One region of the Enterobacter sp. K510 genome, then DNA from elsewhere that is predicted to be linked to it. Evidence: predicted binding sites of a transcription regulator. Region 1 holds the regulator's gene; the other holds the start of a gene.
What was found. Region 1 encodes PurR, which represses purine synthesis genes. Its sites were predicted from a motif close to CANGCAAACGTTTGCNTG; they were not measured.
Positions count from the first base shown of each region.

Region 2: a site for PurR is predicted at 4,261-4,278, ahead of purL (phosphoribosylformylglycinamidine synthase). Genes of this name have one in related genera too.

Region 1 is NZ_JBNRLQ010000004.1:311,459-319,412, forward strand. It holds gene punR (DNA-binding transcriptional activator PunR) at 1-865, shown strand, start outside; gene purR (HTH-type transcriptional repressor PurR) at 882-1,907, opposite strand; gene cydH (cytochrome bd-I oxidase subunit CydH) at 2,202-2,294, shown strand; gene ACQUTD_RS09335 (MFS transporter) at 2,467-3,633, shown strand; gene ACQUTD_RS09340 (NlpC/P60 family protein) at 3,688-4,530, opposite strand; gene grxD (monothiol glutaredoxin 4) at 4,859-5,206, shown strand; gene rnt (ribonuclease T) at 5,243-5,899, opposite strand; gene gloA (lactoylglutathione lyase) at 6,000-6,407, opposite strand; gene nemA (alkene reductase) at 6,495-7,589, opposite strand; gene ACQUTD_RS09365 (TetR/AcrR family transcriptional regulator) at 7,643-7,954, opposite strand, start outside.
Region 2 is NZ_JBNRLQ010000008.1:24,251-32,204, forward strand. It holds gene ACQUTD_RS14850 (PTS transporter subunit EIIC) at 1-1,333, shown strand, start outside; gene yfhb (phosphatidylglycerophosphatase C) at 1,337-1,972, shown strand; partial or broken gene tadA (tRNA adenosine(34) deaminase TadA) at 1,999-2,536, shown strand; gene mltF (membrane-bound lytic murein transglycosylase MltF) at 2,533-4,098, opposite strand; gene purL (phosphoribosylformylglycinamidine synthase) at 4,365-7,954, shown strand, end outside.

The DNA.
Region 1 (7,954 bases):
CGGCAGCTTCAGCGCCGCCGCGCAGGAACTCCACCGGGTCCCATCGGCGGTGAGCTATACGGTGCGGCAGCTGGAAGAGTGGCTGGCGGTGCCACTGTTCGAGCGCCGTCACCGTGACGTGGTGCTTACTCCCGCCGGACGCTGGTTTTTAAAGGAAGGGCGATCTGTTATCAAAAAAATGCAGATCACCCGTCAGCAGTGTCAGCAGATCGCCAACGGCTGGCGGGGGCAGTTATCCATCGCGGTGGACAATATCGTTAAGCCCGAACGTAGCAGGCAAATGATCGTCGATTTCTACCGCCACTTTCAGGATGTGGAGCTGATCGTCTTTCAGGAAGTATTCAACGGCGTGTGGGACGCGCTGGCGGATGGCCGCGTGGAACTGGCGATTGGCGCGACCCAGGCGGTGCCGGTGGGCGGGCGCTACGCCTTCCGGGATATGGGGAAATTGAGCTGGAAGTGCGTGGTATCCCGTGAACACCCGCTGGCGGCGATGGACGGGCCGCTGAGCGATGACACCTTGCGCAACTGGCCGTCGCTGGTGCGCGAGGACACCTCCCGCTCGCTGCCCAAGCGTATTACCTGGCTGCTGGATAACCAGCGGCGCATCATCGCGCCCGATTGGGAATCCTCGGCGGCCTGTTTGTCGGCGGGATTGTGTATCGGCATGGTACCGGCGCATTTTGCCAGGCCCTGGCTTGATCGCGGAGAGTGGGTGGCGCTGCCGCTTGAAAATCCCTTCCCGGATGCCGCCTGTTGCCTGACGTGGCAGCAAAAGGATAATTCGCCCGCCTTAAGCTGGCTGCTGGATTATTTAGGAGACAGCGAGACGCTGAATAAAGAGTGGTTGCGGGAGCCAGAGTGACTGGCTCCCGGCAGGCTTAGCGGCGATAGTCGCGGAACGGGCCGTCGGCGACCGAGCGGCGTTCGATGAGACGCGGGTGCACCTCAATGGATTGCGACTCTTCACGCTTGCTGACGATCCTGTCCATCAGCATATTGAAGGCCGTTTCGCCCAGCGAGTCTTTCGGCTGGTGAATGGTGGTCAGCGCCGGGGTGAAGAAACGGGCGTTGCGCACGTTGTCATAACCAATCAGCGACACGTCCTGCGGCACGCGCAGACCCATTTCATCAGCCCCGCAGAGCGCGCCCATCGCCATCACGTCGCCGCCGCAGAAGACTGCGGTCGGACGATGCGGCTGGGAGAGGATCTGCTGCATGGCGCGGTAGCCGGATTCCGGCTCAAAGTCGCCCTGCACGATCCAGTTTTCCGGCACCTTAATCAGCGCTTCTTCCATCGCTTTCATAAAGCCCGCCAGACGGCCCGCGCCGGTGTTACGCTCAAGCGGGCCCGGAATGACGCCGATTTCACGGTGGCCGCGTTCGATCAGATACCGGCCCGCCATATAGCCGCCTTCAAAGGCGTTATCGATCACCGAATCGGTAAAGTCCGCTTTCGCTTCGCCCCAGTCCATCACCACCATCGGGATATGACGGTACTCTTCCAGCATGCGCAACAGCGGGTCCGGGTATTCAGAACACATCACCATCAGGCCGTCGACGCGCTTTTGCGCCATCATCGACAGATAAGCGCGCTGCTTTTCAAGATTGTTCCAGGCGTTGCCGAGGATCAGGGTATAGCCCTTCTGGAAGCAGTTTTTCTCAACAGCTTCAATGATTTCGGCAAAGTAGGGCGCTTCGCTGCTGGTCGCCAGCAAGCCAATCGACTTGGTATGGTTAACCTTCAGACTGCGCGCCACCGCGCTCGGGGAATAATGCAGCTCTTTGATAGCTGCCCACACCGCGTTGCGCGTTTCTTCCGCAACAAAACGGGTTTTGTTAATAACATGTGATACGGTTGTAGTGGAAACGTTTGCGCGTTTCGCTACATCTTTAATTGTTGCCATTAGATCTCACTCCAGACCATATCTTAAGCTCCTGATACTGCTACAGGTAAACGTTTGCCTTAAAAAACCCTTCGCGCAACATTTTCAGGTTGCGATACGCCGGGAAAACAACACAGGACGTCAGGAGGGGTCAGTGGCCGGTACGCGAATAAATTTAGCGTGGAATTCTGGCTGATCTTGATGAAAAGGGGAAGCCTAAAAATGGTTATCAATCTAAAACAGAGAAGATTTTTGCGTTTAACTGTGCAAAAATGAGCAATCTCACTTTTTGTGGGGGTTAACAAAGGAGAAAAAATGATGGATAGCAATCTGAAGTATTCGCTGTTTACTACCGTAATCGTGCTCAGCCTGATCGTTGCTGGCGCAATGACTGCCGCTTTTAATTGATCCAGAGCAGGGAGAGCGCTCTCCCTCTCTTTTTCATTCCCGCCGATTGTTATCAAATTTGCAATAATCTTTTGTCACTTCATTAACTTCTGTTTTTTTGTGATTAATGTCATGCTTTTGACTTCACCGCGAGGCGCTCTGTACGCCATCGCATTACTGGAGTCATGTAATAATGAAGATAAATTTTCCCCTGCTGTCACTGGCAATCGGGGCTTTTGGGATAGGTACAACTGAATTTTCACCCATGGGATTGCTGCCGGTAATCGCCCGTGGCGTTGACGTCTCGATCCCTGCCGCCGGCATGCTGATCAGCGCCTATGCGATCGGCGTGATGGTGGGCGCCCCCCTGATGACGCTGCTGCTGTCGCACCGCGCCCGCCGTAACGCGCTGATCTTCCTGATGGCGATTTTCACCCTCGGTAATGTACTGTCGGCCATTGCACCGGATTACACCACGCTGCTGCTGTCGCGCATTATCACCAGTCTTAACCACGGCGCCTTCTTTGGCCTGGGGTCAGTGGTGGCCGCAAGCGTGGTACCGAAACATAAACAGGCCAGCGCCGTGGCGACCATGTTTATGGGACTGACCATCGCCAATATCGGCGGCGTTCCTGCGGCCACCTGGCTTGGGGAAACCATCGGCTGGCGGATGTCCTTCCTCGCCACCGCAGGTCTTGGCGTGGTGTCGATGTTAAGCCTGTTCTTCTCCCTGCCGAAGGGCAGCGCGGGCGTGCGTCCGGATGTGCGCCAGGAGCTGGCGGTGCTGATGCGCCCGCAGGTTTTATCGGCGCTGCTGACCACCGTGCTGGGCGCCGGGGCGATGTTCACTCTCTATACCTACATCTCGCCGGTGTTGCAGGAGCTTAATCACGCGACGCCGTTCTTTGTCACCGCGATGCTGGTGCTGATCGGCGTGGGCTTCTCGCTGGGCAATTACCTGGGCGGTAAGTTTGCCGATCGTTCCGTCAGCGGCACGCTGAAAGGCTTTCTGTTGCTGCTGATGGTGATCATGCTGGCGATCCCGCTGCTGGTGAAAAGCGATATCGGCGCGGCCGTGGCGATGGTGGTGTGGGGTGCCGCAACGTTCGCGGTGGTGCCGCCATTGCAGATGCGCGTGATGCGTGTCGCTCATGAAGCGCCGGGGCTGTCTTCGTCCGTGAATATCGGCGCTTTTAACCTCGGCAATGCGCTGGGCGCGGCGGCAGGCGGCGCGGTGATCTCCGCAGGATTAGGCTACGCCGTCGTGCCGGTGATGGGCGCTGTTATTGCGGCGCTCGCGCTGCTGCTGGTGCTGTTTTCCGGTCGCGCCGATGCCCGCCGGGAATGCGTGGCGAACTGATCGTTACTGAGTAAAAAAGAAAAACACCCTGCGCAGTCCGGCAGGGTGTTTTTTTTAGCGGACGTTTTTCGGCGTCATCACCCGGCGCGCGCCCACATAATGACGCTGCCAGTAATCTTCGCTAAGGGAAGTGATTTGAATATCCTGACCACTGCGCGGCGACTGGATGAATTTGCCATTGCCAACGTAGACGCCCACGTGATCGGCGGTGCCGCGACCCTGCGTGCGGAAGAACACCAGATCGCCCCGTTCCAGCTCGCCCGGGTTGACCGGCGAGGCATCACGCAGGTGATACATTTCATTGGCGGTGCGCGGGATGCGGAACTTCACCAGATCTTTATAGGCGTAATACACCAGCCCGCTGCAATCGAAGCCGGTACGCGGCGAGGTGCCGCCCCAGTGATAGGGTTTGCCGATCTGATTCATTAATGTCGATAACGCCGCCGTCTGGGCCTTTTTAATGCGCACTTTATGCGCGTCTGCCAGGGTAACCGGCTTGCTGCTTTTCACTTTCACGCAGTGCTGCTTGCGGCCTTTGCGGGTGGTGCACTTTTCCGTAAAGGTAACGGCGGCAATTTTCCCCGGGCTGGATTTGCTTTTGCGTGAGGCGAGGCTGCTGGTTTTAGTACCGGATGAGACGCGTTTTGTTCTGCTGGAGGTTTTTTGACTGGCGGATCTGCTGGATGCTTTTTTAGCTATTTTTTTACTGCTGCCACTGCTTTTCTTTGTTGTCTTTTGGGTCGTGCTTTGCTTCTTACGGTCGCTGGTTTTCGCCAGATGCGTTTTTTGCACGGCAGAGGGCCGCGCCTGTTCAGACGCCTGGCTTAATGGCGCAAACGTCAGCGAAGCAAAAACCAAAGCACAGAGCGTGATCGAGACTTTATTTATCCGCGCCACTGAGCAATCCCCTGATTCGGGCAGGCATGAAATCATGCGTGCGTGTGATTTTCAAAACTCGTCGATTCTAAAGCATAAAATGCTAAAAAGGTAAGAGCCTTTTTGCATCCTTGCGCTGTTTCGTTAACAAGCGCAAAAAAAAGCAGCAATTCAGGGAAGGAAACGGTTAAGGCATGAGCGAATCGTTTCGCGCAAACTGATATTCTTAAGGCATCTTTATCCGACAGACGATAATATAACGCGTGGTGAACAAAATGTTATTTTCCGTGGGTTGTCTGAACCGCTACAATAAGACGACTGTCGTAGAAGAAGTTAAGGAAGCAAGACAATGAGCGAGACCATCGAAAAAATCCAGCGTCAAATCGCTGAAAACCCGATCCTGCTGTACATGAAAGGTTCCCCTAAGCTGCCAAGCTGCGGCTTCTCTGCCCAGGCAGTTCAGGCGCTTTCCGCCTGTGGCGAACGCTTTGCTTATGTAGATATTCTGCAGAACCCGGACATCCGCGCCGAGCTGCCGAAATACGCCAACTGGCCGACCTTCCCGCAGCTGTGGGTGGATGGCGAGCTGGTAGGCGGCTGCGACATCATCATTGAGATGTACCAGCGCGGAGAACTTCAGCCGCTGATCAAAGAAACCGCTGCGAAGTACAAAACCGAAGAGCCGGGCGCTGAATAAGCGCAGGCAATAAAAAAGCACCCTAGGGTGCTTTTTTTATGGCTGATTTTCGTCGCCAGGCATCGCCATCGGCCAGCCGCCCAGCCGCTTCCAGCGGTTAACGATCTCGCAGAACAGCAGTGCTGTTTGCTCAGTATCGTAGAGGGCAGAGTGGGCCTGGGTGCTGTCGAAATCCAGCCCCGCGGCGGCGCAGGCTTTGGAAAGTACCGTCTGTCCCAGCGCCAGACCGCTCAGTGAGGCGGTGTCAAAGGTGACAAACGGATGGAAGGGGTTGCGTTTCAGCGAGGCGCGCGCGGCGGCGGCCATCATAAAGCTGTGATCGAAGGTCGCATTGTGGGCCACCATGATCGCGCGGCTACAGCCGCTGTCTTTAATGCCTTTGCGCACCATTTTGAAAATCGCATGCAGCGCATCGTGCTCACTGATCGCCCCGCGCAGCGGGTTAGCAGGATCGATACCGTTGAACGCCAGCGCTTCAGGCTGCAGATTTGCCCCTTCGAACGGCTCAACGTGAAAATGCAGCGTGCTGTCCGGCATCAGCCAGCCCTCATCGTCCATTTTTAAGGTAATGGCGGCAACTTCGAGCAGCGCATCGGTTTTGGCGTTAAACCCGGCGGTTTCCACATCAATAACAACAGGGTAAAAACCACGAAAACGGCCGCACAGACCGGTGAGTTGAGCGTTATCGGACATCAGGATCTCTTAAGACGGAAAATTGCAGCGCGCATTATGACAAATTTTACGCAAGGATTATACCGCGCAGAAAGAACGGGCGCGGCGCGCCCGTGGGGGATCAGTTGCCCAGACCGCGACCAGCGTCTTTGGCTTCGATCAGTTCGATTTTATAACCGTCCGGATCTTCAACGAAGGCGATAACCGTGGTGCCGCCTTTAACCGGGCCAGCTTCACGGGTGACATTGCCGCCATTCTGACGGATACGTTCGCAAGCTTCAGCAGCGTTATCCACTTCCAGCGCGATATGACCGTAAGCGGTGCCCAGCTCATAGCTGTCGACGCCCCAGTTATAGGTCAGTTCGATAACCGCTTCGTCGCTTTCCGGGCCGTAGCCCACAAAGGCCAGCGAGTATTTGTATTCGGTATTTTCACTGGTACGCAGCAGCGTCATGCCCAGCACGTTGGTGTAGAAGTCGATGGAGCGTTGCAGATCGCCAACACGCAGCATGGTGTGAAGTAAGCGCATAATATCCTCTTAATCAGTTGTTTTGCGTTCCGGTCGTAAAGCTTTATGCAGTATAGCGGCGGAGTGTCGCCGCTATCAATCAACGGATCACAGAGTAGGGTAGTCGGTGTAACCTTCCGCGCCGCCGCCGTAGAAGCTTTCCGGGCGCTGCGGGTTCAGTTCCGCTTTGCGTTCCAGGCGCTCAACCAGATCCGGGTTGGCGATATAGTCACGACCAAAGGCCACCGCATCGATAAGCCCTTTGCCGATCAGATCTTCGGCTTTCTCCGGCGTGTAAGCCCCGGCGCCGATAATCGGGCCGTGGAAACGGGCGCGCACTTTTTCACGGAAGGCTTCGGTATAAGGCGCGCCGCCCGCCCAGTCCGGCTCAGACATGTGCAGGTAAGCGATGCCGCGACGGGCCAGCTCTTCGATCAGGTACAGCGCATCGGCTTCTTCGTTAGGGCCATTGTCGGTGTTCTGGAAGGTACCGATTGGCGAGACGCGAATACCAATGCGATCTGCGCCCCACTCGTTACAGACCGCATCCACCACTTCCAGCACCAGACGGGCGCGGTTTTCCACGCTGCCGCCGTACTCATCGGTACGCTGGTTAGCGGAAGGGGACAGGAACTGGTGCAGCAGGTAACCGTGGGCGGCATGCAGTTCGACCAGATCAAAACCGGCTTCGCGGGCGTTGGCGACAGCCTGGCGGAAATCGTTCACGATGCCCGGAATTTCATCGATTTCCAGCGCGCGCGGCACGGAGGTTTCTTCGCGGATGGCGTTGCCATTGGCATCACGCAGGGAAGTACGGGTACCCGCTGCGATGGCAGAGGGCGCGACCGGCGCCTGACCGCCCGGTTGCAGGCTGGTGTGGGAGATACGACCGGTGTGCCACAGCTGTACGGCCATATGGCCATTTTCAGCGTGCACGCCAGCGGTGATTTTTTTCCATGCGGCAATCTGCTCCGGGCTGTGCAGCCCCGGCGCGCCCGCATAGCCTTTTGCCTGGGCGGAAATCTGCGTCGCTTCGCTGATGATAAGACCGGCGCTGGCGCGCTGGCGGTAATATTCGCCCATCAGCGGGGTCGGAATGTCACCTGGCTCAATGCTGCGCAGGCGCGTCAACGGAGCCATAAATACACGGTTCGGTACGGTAATGGCACCCACTTTCAACGGGGTAAATAACGACTTAGACATAACTGCTCCTGAATAGACCGGTCGACTAGTAAAAGTAGAAATAAAAACGCCTGTTATTGTGCAGGCGCTGCGATAACAAATCGGGCATGCGCCAGCGCGCTTTCCAGCGGCACGGCGCTGCGTGACATCTTGGCCTGTAAATTAGCGCCCAGCCACAGAGAGTAGAGCACCTGAGCCTGCATCTGCGCATCGCCGGGGAAATCGAGGCTGCGCTCACCGCGGCCTTTTTCCAGCGCATCCGCAATCAGGGCGATCACCTGGGTTGCGCCATTATTCATGGCGGTGCGCATATCCTCTGACAGATCGCACACTTCCGCAGACAGCTTCACCGTCAGACAACCGCTGATAATGCCCTGCTGACGAAA
Region 2 (7,954 bases), on a different contig from region 1:
CCTGCGGGGCATTGGCGGGCAGCAGAATATTTCGCGTCTGGAAAATTGTATGACGCGGGTGCGCGTCGAAGTGCACGACGATGCGCTGCTGGATATTGCCGGCTTAAAACAGCTCCCCGGCGTCAGCGGCTACGTGAAGCAGGGGGAGCAGCACCAGCTGATTGTCGGGCCTGGCCGGGCCGCGCAGGTAGTGGATGCTATGAAAGCGCTGATGGGGGATAAAGACGACACGCCGGTGACCGACGACGTTGAGCGCAACAAAGCCCAGGCCAAAAGCAAATACAAAGCGCCGATGAGCGATGCGCTGCGCATGCTGGCGAACGTTTTCATTCCGCTTATTCCGGCCTTTATCGCCTCGGGGCTTATTACCGGCATCATTAATATTCTTAAGCGCCCGGATATTGTTGGCGACGTGGCGACCCAGTATCCCAACCTGCTCGGTCTGCTGGCGATTTTCGGCAGTGCAGTGTTTGCCATCATGAACATTCTGGTGGGGGTGAATACCGCGAAAGTGTTCGGCGGATCGCTTGCAATGGGCGGCGTCATGGCGGGGATTTTGTCCAGCCCGCAGCTGGCGCAAATTACCCTGTTCGGGGAACAGCTCCAGCCGGGACGCGGCGGGGTGATCGCCGTGCTGCTGGTGGTGGCGCTGATGTGCTGGATCGAAAAGCGCCTGCGCGCGCTGCTTCCCGGCTCTATTGAGCTGATCCTTAACCCGCTGCTGACCACGCTCATCACCGGCGCGATTGCCATAGTGGCGCTGCAACCGCTTGGCGGCTGGATCTCCGAAGCCATCGCCCACGGTGCGTCCTGGGCTATCGATCGCGGCGGTTTCCTGGTGGGCGCGATCATGGCCGGGACATTCCTGCCGCTGGTGCTGACCGGGCTGCATCAGGGGCTGGTGCCGATCCACGTCGAACTGGTGCAGGCCCACGGCTATAACGCGCTGTTGCCGATCCTCTCTATGGCGGGCGTAGGTCAGGTGGGCGCGGCTATCGCGGTGCTGATGAAAACCCGTAACAGCCGCCTGAAAAAGCTCTGTAAAGGGGCGCTGCCGGTAGGTTTGCTGGGTATTGGCGAACCGCTGATTTTTGGCGTCACCCTGCCGCTCGGCAAGCCATTCCTCGGGGCTTGTCTGGGCGGTGCCGTGGGCGGGGCGCTGATCAGCTACTTTAAAGTGGCGACAGTGATCACCTTCGGAATTTCCGGTTTACCGCTGGCATTAACGATAGTGACCGGAAAAGTCGTGCTCTATCTGTTAGGCTATTTAGTGGCGGTTATTGCCGGGTTCCTCTTTACCTGGCTTTTAGGGTTCAACGATCCAGAGGAGTAAGGTTTGGCTAACAGCGAGCGTCGTGTCGTTTTTTTTGACCTGGATGGCACACTGCATCAGCAGGATATGTTTGGTACCTTCTTGCGTTACATGTTGCGTCGTCAGCCACTGAATGCGCTGCTCGTTCTGCCGTTGCTGCCCATTATCGGCGGCGCGTTACTGATCAAAGGACGCGCCGCGCGCTGGCCGATGAGCCTGCTGTTATGGGGCTGTACCTGGGGGCACAGCGAAGCGCGCCTGAAACAGCTGGAAAAGGAGTTTGTCGCCTGGTTCCGCACCAAAGTCACCGCGTTCCCCGTGGTGCAGGACCGTCTTACCAACTATCTTGCCGCCTCCGACGCCGACATCTGGCTGATCACCGGTTCGCCGCAGCCGCTGGTGGAGCAGGTCTATTTCGATACCCCCTGGCTGCCGCGGGTCAATCTGATCGCCAGCCAGGTCCATCGCCGTTACGGAGGCTGGGTGCTGACCATGCGCTGCCTCGGCCATGAAAAAGTGGTGCAGCTGGAGCGCAAAATCGGCACGCCGCTGCGGCTGTACAGCGGTTACAGCGACAGCAAACAGGACAACCCCCTGCTTTACTTCTGCCAGCATCGCTGGCGCGTTACGCCGCGCGGCGAACTCCAGCAACTCGAATAGTGCCTGATACATAGCGACTGTGTATAATGCGCCCCGCTTTTATCACTGGAGTGCTATAACTTGTCCGACGCTGAATTGACCCATGAATACTGGATGCGCCATGCGCTTACGCTTGCTCAGCGCGCCTGGGATGAAGGGGAAGTACCGGTCGGCGCGGTGCTGGTGCACAATAACCAGGTGATTGGCGAAGGCTGGAACCGGCCCATTGGCCGTCATGATCCCACCGCCCACGCCGAAATTATGGCGCTACGGCAGGGCGGGCTGGTACAGCAAAACTACCGTCTGCTGGATACCACGCTCTATGTGACGCTGGAGCCGTGCGTGATGTGCGCAGGCGCAATGGTGCACAGCCGCATCGGGCGGCTGATCTTCGGCGCGCGGGATGCGAAAACCGGCGCGGCAGGATCCCTTATCGACGTGCTGCACCATCCGGGTATGAATCACCGGGTAGAGATTATGGAAGGCATTCTGGGCGAGGAGTGCGCCGGTATGCTGAGCGCCTTTTTCCGGGCGCGGCGGGCCGAGAAAAAAGCGTTGAAAAAGGGCGCGACAGACGCGCGCTAAGGCGCGGGTTTTTGCACCGGCGGCAGCTGCGCCGGAGCCTGAGGTAGCACCAGCGGGGAATGGCCCAGCACCTCCGCCGGGGAAAACGCGCTGAAAGGCAGCACGCCTTCTTGAGGCGCATCCAGTTCATCCATCTCCACGATCGGATAGCTTTGCGCCAGACGCAATGCCTCCGCCGCCTGTTTCTCTTTCTCCTGCAAATATCCCACCAGGCTTATCTGATACTTACGGATATTCTCCACATAGGCATAGGCCTCGTGACCCCGCGCATAGCCATAGGTGAGTTTGCTGTACCAGGGCTTCTGGCTCAGTAAGGGCAGGCGTTGCTTAACATCAGACCAGCTGTCAGGATTACCTTTGGTGCGGGCGGTCAGCGCGCGGGCGTCCAGCATGTGCGCATAACCCATGTTATAGGCCGCCAGCGCAAACCAGATACGCTCTTCTTCCGGCACCGTCTCCGGTACTTTCCCCATCATGTCCTGCAAATAACGCGCGCCGCCGCTGATGCTCTGCTCGGCATCGGTGCGGTCGCTCAGGCCAAGGCTCTGGGCAGTATTTTTGGTCAGCATCATTAAGCCGCGCACGCCGGTGGGCGAGGTGGCCTGAGTGTCCCAGTGGGATTCCTGATACGAGATTGCCGCCAGCAGCCGCCAGTCAATATTCTGCGCGTATTTCTCAAACAGCGGCTGCAGTTCCGGCAGCACATTGTCCACCGCCCGCAGGAAGGAGCGGGTATCGACATAGTCAAAGCCCTCGCCATGGCCGAGATATTTCTCTTCGAGCCGCGCCAGGGTGCCGTCTTCATTGATATCGTTAAAAAAATCGAGCATCGCCGCAGACAGGGTGTTGTCGCTGTCTTTGTGAGTAAACCAGGTTACCGGTTGCTCATCGCTGATATCCAGCGCCACCGCCAGTTCCGGATGCACCCGCTGGAACAGGCTGATGGCGACAGAATCCGCCACCGTGTACGCCAGCTTACCGTCCGCCACCTGTTGCAGCAGGGCGCTGGTGCCGAGTTTTTCATCCACCGTCCAGCTCAGATCCGGGAATTTCTGCGCTTTCAGCGCCTGCAAATCGTTGATGGCGACATGCCCCGGCGCAATGGTCAGCTGCGAGGCGTTCACTTCCGCGAGCGAGCGCGGGCGATAACTGCCCACCCGGTATACCAGTTGTTGCGAGACGGAATAGTAGATTGGCCCGGCCTGATAATTACGTACGCGCTCGCTGTTATACACCAGCCCGGCGGCCAGCATATCGGCGCGGTCATGATCGAGATCGTCAAACAGCTGGCTGATATTCTGCCGCACCGTAACTTTCAGCGTCACGCCCAGATAATCGGCAAACTGCTGCGCCAGTTCGTAATCCAGACCGGAAGGCTTGTCGTCAACGGAAGACCAGGTCAGCGGGGAGACAATGGTGCTGACGCGCAGCTCACCGCGCGCCTGGATGGCGGCGATGCGGTTTTCGGCTTTAGTTGACCAGGGAACGGAAGGCCACAACGCCGCTGCCAGCAGCAGGGTAACGATGCCGATAAGCAGATAATTAAGCTTTAATTTTTTCAATTAGTTAATTCTCTGCGCCGCGCGAGTCCTGAGTAGATGCTGCCCTGATAACAATAATGCGTGATGAAGGATGAGCGGCATTTTGCTTAACAATAAGGCAGTTGGCAACTAATTCGCGAAGCGGCAGGCGCAGCGGCGCAAAAACTGCGCCGATTTTATTTCCACGCAAACGGTTTCGTCGGCGCTCACTATTCTCTATAATGTGCCCGTTTTCCCCACCTTGCGCATACGTAAAGCGTCACCGACGCGCTAAAGACGAGAGACTTATGATGGAAATTCTGCGTGGTTCGCCTGCCCTGTCTGCCTTCCGTATCAACAAATTGCTGGCGCGTTTTCAGGCGGCCGACCTTCCTGTAAGCAACATTTACGCCGAGTATGTCCATTTTGCCGATCTCACCGCCCCGTTAACTGCCGATGAGCACGCCCAACTGGCGCGTCTGCTGCAATACGGCCCGGCGCTCGCCAGCCATACCCCGGCAGGCAAGCTGATCCTGGTGACGCCGCGTCCCGGCACTATTTCTCCCTGGTCATCCAAAGCCACCGATATCGCCCACAACTGCGGGCTGGCGCTGATCAGCCGCCTTGAGCGCGGCGTGGCGTATTATGTTGACGCCGCTGAACTGAGCACGGAACAGTGGCAGTCCGTGGCGGACGAATTGCATGACCGCATGATGGAAACGGTGTTCGCAGCGCTGGACGATGCGCAGCAGCTGTTTGCCCATCACCAGCCTGCGCCGGTTTCCAGCGTTGATATGCTGGGGCAGGGGCGTCAGGCGCTGAACGACGCCAACCTGCGTCTGGGGCTGGCGCTGGCGGAAGACGAAATTGACTATCTGTTCGATGCCTTTACCCGTCTGGGTCGCAACCCGAACGACATCGAGCTCTATATGTTCGCCCAGGCAAACTCCGAACACTGCCGTCACAAAATCTTTAACGCTGACTGGGTGATCGACGGCGAACAGCAGCCGAAATCGCTGTTTAAAATGATCAAGAACACCTTTGAACAGACCCCGGATCACGTGTTGTCGGCCTATAAAGACAACGCCGCCGTGATGGAAGGTTCAGAGGTGGGGCGTTTCTACGCCAGCCACGAAGAAGGGCGCTACGACTTCCACCAGGAGCCGACGCATATCCTGATGAAAGTGGAAACCCATAACCACCCGACGGCGATCTCGCCGTGGCCGGGCGCGGCAACCGGCTCCGGCGGTGAAATTCGTGATGAAGGCGCCACCGGGCGCGGTGCGAAGCCGAAAGCCGGGCTGGTGGGCTTCTCCGTTTCCAACCTGCGTATACCGGGCTTTGAACAGCCGTGGGAAGAAGATTTCGGCAAGCCGGATCGCATCGTTACCGCGCTGGATATTATGACCGACGGCCCGCTTGGCGGCGCGGCCTTTAATAACGAATTCGGTCGCCCGGCGCTGAACGGCTACTTCCGTACCTATGAAGAAAAAGTGAACAGCCACAACGGCGAAGAGCTGCGCGGCTATCATAAGCCGATCATGCTGGCGGGTGGGATCGGCAACATTCGCGCCGATCATGTGCAAAAAGGCGAGATCAACGTTGGCGCGAAACTGATCGTGCTGGGCGGTCCGGCGATGAACATCGGTCTGGGCGGCGGCGCGGCGTCCTCTATGGCCTCCGGCCAGTCCGATGCGGATCTCGATTTTGCCTCCGTACAGCGCGACAACCCTGAAATGGAACGTCGTTGCCAGGAAGTGATCGACCGCTGCTGGCAGCTTGGCGAGGCTAACCCAATCCTCTTTATTCATGACGTTGGCGCGGGCGGTCTGTCCAACGCCATGCCGGAACTGGTGAGCGACGGCAACCGCGGCGGTCGGTTCGATCTGCGCAAAATTCTCAGCGATGAGCCGGGCATGAGCCCGCTGGAAATCTGGTGTAACGAATCCCAGGAGCGTTACGTGCTGGCGGTCGCCGCCGATCAGTTACCGCTGTTCGATGCCCTGTGCCGTCGCGAGCGCGCCCCTTATGCGGTGATCGGCGAAGCTACCGAAGAGATGCACTTAAGCCTCTCCGACAGCCACTTCGACAATCAGCCTATCGACATGCCGCTGGACGTGCTGCTGGGCAAAACGCCGAAAATGACCCGCACGGTGCAGACGCAAAAAGCGGCAGGCGAGGCCTTTAACCGTCAGAGCATCACCGTAGCGGAGGCGGTTAACCGTGTGCTGCATCTTCCTGCGGTGGCGGAAAAAACCTTCCTTGTCACCATCGGCGACCGCAGCGTCACCGGTATGGTGGCCCGCGATCAAATGGTCGGACCCTGGCAGGTGCCGGTGGCGAACTGTGCCGTGACTACCGCCAGCCTCGACAGCTACTATGGCGAAGCCATGTCGCTGGGCGAACGCGCGCCGGTGGCGCTGCTGGACTTTGCCGCCTCTGCCCGTCTGGCGGTCGGCGAAGCCCTGACCAACATCGCCGCCACGCAAATTGGCGACATCAAACGCATTAAGCTTTCCGCCAACTGGATGGCGGCAGCCGGCCACCCTGGCGAAGACGCCGGGCTGTATGAAGCGGTCAAAGCGGTGGGCGAAGAACTCTGCCCGGCGCTCGGCCTGACCATCCCGGTGGGTAAAGACTCCATGTCGATGAAAACCCGCTGGCAGGACGGCAACGAACAGCGCGAAATGACCTCGCCGCTGTCGCTGGTGATCACCGCCTTTGCCCGCGTGGAAGACGTGCGCCATACCATCACGCCGCAGCTCTCCACCGACGATAACGCCCTGCTGCTGATCGACCTGGGTAAAGGTCACAATGCTCTGGGCGCAACGGCGCTGGCGCAGGTGTATCGTCAGCTTGGCGACAAACCGGCGGACGTACGCGATGTTACGCAGCTGAAAGGCTTCTACGATGCTATCCAGGCGCTGGTGGCGGGACGCCAGCTGCTGGCCTATCACGATCGTTCCGATGGCGGCCTGCTGGTGACGCTGGCAGAGATGGCTTTTGCCGGTCACTGCGGCATTGAAGCCGATATTGCCGCGCTGGGGGACGATCGCCTGGCCGCGCTGTTTAACGAAGAGCTGGGCGCGGTGATCCAGATCCGCGCCGCCGACCGCGAATCGGTGGAAAACATTTTAAGCAAACACGGTCTGGCGGACTGCGTGCACTATCTGGGCAAGGCCGTAACAGGAGATCGCTTTACGCTTACCGCCGGGCAACAGCCGGTGTTCAGCGAAAGCCGTACCACGCTGCGTATGTGGTGGGCAGAAACCACCTGGCAGATGCAGCGTCTGCGCGATAACCCGGAATGCGCCGACCAGGAGCACCAGGCAAAAGCCAACGATGCCGATCCGGGTCTGAACGTGAAGCTCTCCTTCGACATCAACGAGGACATCGCCGCGCCATATATCGCGACAGGCGCGCGTCCGAAAGTGGCGGTACTGCGCGAGCAGGGCGTGAACTCCCATGTTGAAATGGCGGCGGCATTCCACCGCGCCGGTTTCGACGCTATCGACGTGCACATGAGCGACCTGCTGGCGGGCCGTACCGGTCTGGATGATTTCCAGGCGCTGGTGGCGTGCGGCGGTTTCTCCTACGGTGACGTGCTGGGGGCAGGGGAAGGCTGGGCAAAATCCATTCTGTTCAACAGCCGCGTACGTGACACCTTCGAAACCTTCTTCCATCGCCCGCAGACGCTGGCGCTGGGGGTATGTAACGGTTGCCAGATGATGTCCAACCTGCGCGAACTGATCCCTGGCAGCGATCTGTGGCCGCGCTTTGTGCGTAACCACTCCGACCGTTTTGAAGCCCGCTTCAGCCTGGTGGAAGTGACGCAAAGCCCGTCTCTGCTGTTGCAGGGGATGGTCGGCTCGCAGATGCCGATTGCCGTTTCTCACGG